DNA from 3 places in the Qipengyuania sp. SM2512 genome. Region 1 is predicted to be linked to each of the others. Evidence: predicted binding sites of a transcription regulator. Region 1 holds the regulator's gene; each other region holds the start of a gene.
The links. The regulator LexA, encoded in region 1, represses DNA repair genes until DNA is damaged. The targets are predictions, from matches to a motif close to GTTCCNCNCTTGTTCT.
Positions count from the first base shown of each region.

Region 1 (2,264 bases):
GAGCGAAGGAACCGAAGGTTTGCCCGAGCTGCGCCTGCTTGGTGACCAGATTGACCGTACCGCCCGGCTCGCCGCGACCCAGCAGCGCCGCGGCGGGACCCTTGAGGACCTCGATCCGCTCGATCCCCGCGACATCGCGCTCGCCGCCGAAGCCGCGCCCGCCGTTGAAACCGGTGACCAGATAGCCGGTGGGCAGGTTCTCGTCGCCAGCAAAGCCGCGGATGGCAAAGGAATCCCAGAGGCCGCCCAGCGTGTTCTGGCGAGCGATCGATGCGTTGAGATCGAGCGCATCGTTGAGCCGGATGATCCCGTTTTCCTCAAGCGTCTCGGCCTCGATCACATCGATCGACTGGGGAATCTCGGTGAGCGAGAAATTGCCGCGGTAGGCCTGCCTCACGCCGCTGACGACGATCGTGTCGGCGCCGGTGGGCTGTTCGGGGGTTCCGCCAGCGGTTTGCGCCGAAGCGGGAGCGCAGACCAGCATGGCCAAAAGAGGAGCGGACGCGGCGGATACGAGCAGACGGGTGGTCATCGGACAGGCGGGCTTTCGAGTGAGGATCGGTGCCAAAGAGACATCATCTCATGGCGATCCGCCGCCTGTGCAGATGGAAGGGGACCGCGTCAATGATATAATATACCACAACGTGACGCTCGCCGAACCGTTCGCTCGCTCGCTAGCCGGATCGGGCTTCCTTGAGCGCGTAGAAGATCCTGCTTTCATCGTGGCCGGTGAGTTCGAGCACCCCCGTGTCCACCATCACCTCGTCTCCGCTGAGCTGGAGGGCGGTGCTGGCCTTTACCTCATTGTAAGGGTCGGCGCTGATATCCCAAAAATCCGTGATCCGTTTGGAACGCGAGACGGTGAGGCCTTACCCGGCGGCACGATCAATATCGTGCTCCATGCCCGGAGGCTGGAGCACAAGCGAGAGTTTCTCAGTCTCGCGGGCACGATCCGCAGCTGTTCGGCTGGGATCGGCTATCAGACCGGGACGGCCACGACGGTGTGCTCTACCGCTTTATCCCGGCGAGCCCCGCCAAGTTGCAACACCGGCCCGAGTGGGCCGGTCAGTGGTAGCGGCGCAATAGCCCTGCAAGCTTGCCCTGGACCTGCACCTGATCGGCGCGGTAGACCTGCGGCTCGTAGGCGGAATTGGCCGGGTCGAGCGTGATCCGTCCATCCGCGCGGCGCAGATATTTGAGCGTCGCTTCCTCGTTGTCGACCAAAGCGACCACGATCTCCCCATCGCGCGCGGTATCGGTGCGGCGGATGAGCGCGAAGTCGCCGTCGAAGATCCCAGCCTCGATCATGGAATCGCCCGAGACCTCGAGCGCATAGTGATCGCCGGGACCGAGCAGCGCAGCGGGAACCGGTAGGCTCGACTGCCCTTCAATCGCCTCGATCGGCGCGCCTGCGGCGATCCGGCCGTGGAGCGGGAGCTCGATCACGTCGTTGGCAGGTTCGCGAGTCACCGTCTTGGCGCCCAGCGGCGGCATGACCGTGTCGTTCGCCGGCTTCTGGCTGCGCGCGGCCGGGACGGCATCCTCGGGCGTGCGGATGACCTCCAGCGCCCGCGCGCGGTTGGGCAGGCGGCGGATGAAGCCGCGCTCCTCGAGCGCGCTGATCAGCCGATGGACGCCGGACTTCGACTTGAGATCGAGCGCCTCCTTCATTTCCTCGAAGGAAGGCGAGATGCCGTTTTCCTCCAGCCGCAGCTGGATGAAGCGGATCAGCTCGTGTTGTTTGCGGGTCAGCATCGCAGAGTCCTTGTGCCAGAGGCCCGGCGGAACGGGCGAACGAACACGGAACAAGTACGAAACAAACCCGGCGTCGTCAAGCCTGTCGCGAAAGCATCATGCATGAAATCGGCGAGCCGATTGCCGCTTCGGGCGCATGCGCCGGACGGATCGCGAGCGCGTCGGCCTGCCACAGCGCGTGCAGCGCTCCGCTGTCCTGATTGCCCAGCGGGTGGATCGCGCCGTCGATGATGCGCGAACGGACGAAATCCTGCCGGCCACCAATGGCGGGGAAGGGCGCGCAGGCGGGCAGCTCGCTCGTTCGAGGCAGCGCTTCGTTCGCGCCGAGCATGGCGCGCAGCAACGGCAGCACCAGCATCTGTGCGGTGACGAAGGCCGAAACCGGATTGCCGGGCAGGCCGACGAGGATGGCCTTGCCAAGACGCGCCACCATGACCGGCTTTCCGGGACGCATCGCGATCCGCCAGAAATCCACGCTTCCGCCGAGCTGCGCCAGAGCCGGCTGGATC
Region 1 covers NZ_CM143134.1:2,625,710-2,627,973, forward strand. The annotation lists gene ACQ5J0_RS13090 (TonB-dependent siderophore receptor) at 1-532, opposite strand, end outside; gene lexA (transcriptional repressor LexA) at 1,066-1,755, opposite strand; gene ACQ5J0_RS13100 (molybdopterin molybdotransferase MoeA) at 1,832-2,264, opposite strand, start outside.

Region 2 (2,264 bases), 1.4 Mb from region 1:
GCCGGGCACGCGAAGCAGGCGGTGCAGGTCTGACATTCGCAAATCGGCGTTCCAAACCGACACGGCCCAAACCGGGACGGCACGGCGAATCACGCTACCGCCGATAGTTAATTTCTGGTAAATAGCGATTCGCAACTCAGTATGCGGATGGACTTAGAGATGGACCGGGTAATAATCGCCTATTTGCTGATCCCGATTATCGCGGTGGCGCTGGTTGCGGTCTTGGTGTTCGCCTATCAGAACACGCCCAAGCGCCGATACAAGCGGCTCATGAAGCGAGAACACGCCGCCCGTCGCCAGCACCACGCGAAGCTTCACGGCGAATAAGCGCCAGCAACGGGCATAGCCGGATCGCGCATAGCGGACCGCGTCCTCTCCGGCTTTGGCTGGACCCTGGCGGCCGGCGACCGGCAGCCCACGAGCCCACCGAGCCGCGAAGATTCCGGCGCGACCCGAGCCTGCCTCGGGCAAAAAATTTTTCCCGGATTCATTTTGAGTCTTGCGCCGGAGCAAACCCCAGCTTGGTCCACGCGTCGCGGCGTTGCACCCGGATAACACAGCCCGCATCCGCAGCCATCGACCGTGCCGATTCCGCATTCACCCCCTTGCGCCAAAGCCGCGACCGATTCATTATCTAGTGGTTAGTATCCGGGGGGTACCCACAAGACCTAGAGATGGCGCGGCGAAGCACCCATATCGGGTCAAGCCAGCCGGAGCGCGGTTCGGGTGACAAGACGGGGATAAGTTTTCATATCCCGGCGGTCCCGAACTGCTAGGCCCAAACGGCCAGGCAGGACCTCCCGCCGAGTCGAACACAAGCGGAACGGGCATGGGCCCTCCGCAGCAAGAAATGGTGGGCTGCAATGGATTTCAGAAACGGGAACGATGGCGCGATGAACCTCGACGGCGACACCCAGGAGCTCGGGCTGAACGGCGAGGACGCGCAGGCTCCCACCAACACAGGCACCAACAAAGGCGATGCCGATGCATCGAAGAAAGCGGTCGAAATGGAACGAAGCGATAGTGGCAGCGAAGCCTTGATCGAGGATGGCGCCGCTCGCGCCGTGGCGGGCGCTCTGGCGCAGGCCGCCAAGGCCAATGCCGCCAATGCGGCCGAGGCCGCCGCCGAGCACGACAGCAAGAAGATCCTCGACCGGCGCTTCACGATCGTCACCGATTCCGCGCGCGATTCGGAACTGACCGAATTCGGCAAGGAAACGCTCAACGACCGCTATCTGCTGCCCGGCGAGAGCTATCAGGATCTCTTCGCCCGCGTCGCCGATGCCTATGCCGACGATCAGGATCACGCGCAGCGGCTCTACGACTATGTCTCGCGGCTGTGGTTCATGCCCGCCACCCCGGTGCTGTCCAACGGCGGCACGCACCGCGGCCTGCCGATCTCCTGCTATCTCAACTCGGTCGACGACAGCCTCGAGGGCATCGTCAACACCTGGAACGAGAACGTCTGGCTGGCGAGCAAGGGCGGCGGTATCGGCACCTATTGGGGCCATGTCCGCGGCATCGGCGAGCCGGTCGGCCTCAACGGCAAGACCAGCGGGATCATCCCCTTCGTCCGGGTGATGGACAGTCTGACGCTCGCGATCAGCCAGGGCTCCCTGCGGCGCGGCTCGGCGGCCTGCTATCTCGACGTCAACCACCCCGAGATCGAGGAATTCCTCGAAATCCGCAAAGCCTCGGGCGATTTCAACCGCAAGGCGCTCAACCTGCACCACGGCGTGCTGCTGACCGACGCCTTCATGGAAGCGGTCCGCGACGGCGCCGAATTCGATCTGGTCAGCCCGCGCGACGGCTCGGTGCGCAAGACCATCGACGCGCGTTCGCTGTTCCAGAAGCTGGTCGAGACCCGGCTGGCCACCGGCGAGCCCTATATCGTCTTCTCCGACACGGTGAACCGGATGATGCCCAAGCATCACCGCGAATTGGGGCTCAAGGTCTCGACCTCGAACCTGTGCTCGGAAATCACCCTGCCGACGGGCCGCGACCATCTCGGCAACGACCGCACCGCGGTGTGCTGCCTGTCCTCGCTCAACCTGGAAAAGTGGGACGAGTGGCAGGGCGACAAGCAGTTCATCGAGGACGTCATGCGCTTCCTCGACAACGTCCTGCAGGATTACATCGACCGCGCTCCCGAGGAGATGGCGCGGGCCAAATATTCGGCGATGCGCGAGCGCAGCGTCGGCATGGGGGTGATGGGGTTCCACTCCTTCCTCCAGCAGAAGAGCATCGGCTTCGAGAGCCCGATG
Region 2 covers NZ_CM143134.1:896,021-898,284, reverse strand. The annotation lists gene ACQ5J0_RS04665 (alpha/beta fold hydrolase) at 1-33, shown strand, start outside; gene ACQ5J0_RS04660 (hypothetical protein) at 160-327, shown strand; gene ACQ5J0_RS04655 (ribonucleoside-diphosphate reductase subunit alpha) at 864-2,264, shown strand, end outside.
Region 2: ACQ5J0_RS04655 (ribonucleoside-diphosphate reductase subunit alpha) is a predicted target of LexA. The motif match lies at 810-825, and genes of this name have one in related genera.

Region 3 (2,264 bases), 700 kb from region 1:
GGGGCTGAAAGAGCTCGTCGCCGACATGTTCGAGACCATGTACGACGCGCCCGGCATCGGCCTGGCCGCGATCCAGGTCGGCGTGCCCAAGCGCCTGCTGGTGATCGATCTCCAGCCCGACGACGAGACCGCCGAGCCCGAAGCCTGCAACCACGGCGGCCACCAGCACACCCACCAGCCCACGCGCAAGGAACCGCGGATTTTCGTGAATCCCGAGATCCTCGATCCGGCTGAAGAGCTGGCCAGCTATCAGGAAGGCTGCCTCTCGGTCCCCGAGATCTATGCCGATGTCGATCGCCCGGTAACCTGCCGCGTCCGCTATCAGGACCTCGAGGGCCAGACCCACGAGGAGAATCTCGACGGGCTGATGGCGACCTGCCTGCAGCACGAGATGGACCACCTCGAGGGGATCTTGTTCATCGACCATCTCAGCCGGCTCAAGCGCAACATGGCGCTCAAGAAGCTGCGCAAGCTGCGCGAAGCGGCTTGAGCGACAAGCCGCTCAGCCTGAGGCGAGCCGCCGCCGCGGGGCTCGTCTATGCGGCTCTGATGTGCGCATGGCGATATTACGACGAAGGCGGGAGCTTCGACGACTTCGCGATCCGTTTCGCGATCTACTTCAGCGTTTTCACGCTCGGCTTTTGGGCGCTCTACAACTTCGTGGCGAACCGCAAGGTCAGGCGCTAGCCCGACCCTGCGCAGCGCATTCACCGCGCGTCGCTCATCCCGTCGAGCGCCTTGCGGACATCGTCGAGCACCTCCTGGCACATCGTCGCACAGCGCTTGCAATGCGCATCCTCGTGCATCGAGCATTCTTCGCGGCAGGCCTCGACCGCAACCAGCACTGCTTCGCCGATCGCCTTGATCGCCGCGACATTGCCCCCGGTGCGGCGGCTGGCCATGCGATAGAAGGCGGTGCAGGCGTCCGACGCATCGAGGCAGCGGCGAATGCACTGCGCCCGCTCGCCGGGATTGGGTTCCGCCAGACAGGCATCGGCGCAGCTGTTCATGATCGCCGCGCCATACATCGCGTGTTTGATCGCCTCGCCGAGCTGGTCGTTGTAATCCGCGCCCACCTGCGGGTGGTCCGAAATCATTTCTTTGATCGACATAGTCGCGTTTCTCCTTCGGTAACTGAGCGGGCGGGACTGGGGATTGTTCCATGAGGGGCTTTCCCGCCAACCTCGTTCCGCGTATGTTCCAGCCATGGAAATGCTCGCAACATTCGTCGCGCTGGGCGCGCTGGTCATCGGCGCCGGTCTTGGCTGGTTTTTCGGCTCGCGCCCGGTTGTCGAGTGGATGGCGAGACATGGCGAACGCGACCGCGAAGCGCGCGAGCTCGACGAAAAATTCCGCAAGGCGATCGTCGAACTGGAGAACGCCACCGTTCGGGCGGCGCGCGCCGATGAGTTGACCGTAGAACTGCGCGAAGCTCGCTCGGGACACGAAACCGCGATCGAGGAGGTGCGTCGCAGCAATTCCGCGCTCGCTTCCGAACTGGCGACGCTCAAGGAAAAGACCGCCAATTTCGACGAGCAGAAGCGGCTGCTGGTCGAGGCGCGCGAGGAAATGCTCAAGGAATTCCAGAACACTGGCTCCGCGGTGCTGTCCAAGGCGCAGGAATCCTTCCTCGAGCGCGCGACCGAGCGCTTCGGCCATTCGGAAAAGACCTCCGAGGCGAAGATTCGCGAATTGCTCCAGCCGGTGGGCGACCGGCTCAAGAAATACGAGGACCAGGTCGCGGCCCTCGAGGAGAAGCGCACCAACGCGTTTTCCTCGCTCGCCACGCAGATCGAACAGATGCGGCTGGGTCAGGAAGAGGTCCGGCGGGAGGCGCAGCGGCTGGGCAATTCGCTCACCAACGCGCCCAAGGCGCGCGGGCGCTGGGGCGAGCGGGCCCTGCAGAACGTGCTCGAACAATGCGGGCTGTCGGAACACACCGATTTCACGCTCGAGCACTCGGTCGATACCGAGGATGGCCGGCTGCGTCCCGATGCGATCGTCCATGTTCCCGGGCAGAAGAAGCTGGTGATCGACGCCAAGGTCTCGCTCAACGCCTATCAGGCGGCGTTCGAGGCCGACACCGACGAGGAGCGCATCCGCCACCTCGACCTGCACGCCAAATCAATGCGCAACCACGTCCAAACGCTGGGGGCGAAAAGCTATCAGAGCCAGTTCGACGAGGCGCCCGACTATGTGGTGATGTTCATCCCCGGCGAGCATTTCGTTGCCGCCGCGCTCGAGCACGATCCCGAGCTGTGGGA
Region 3 covers NZ_CM143134.1:152,813-155,076, reverse strand. The annotation lists gene ACQ5J0_RS00800 (peptide deformylase) at 1-490, shown strand, start outside; gene ACQ5J0_RS00795 (hypothetical protein) at 487-687, shown strand; gene ACQ5J0_RS00790 (four-helix bundle copper-binding protein) at 708-1,112, opposite strand; gene ACQ5J0_RS00785 (DNA recombination protein RmuC) at 1,213-2,264, shown strand, end outside.
Region 3: ACQ5J0_RS00785 (DNA recombination protein RmuC) is a predicted target of LexA. The motif match lies at 1,187-1,202, and genes of this name have one in related genera.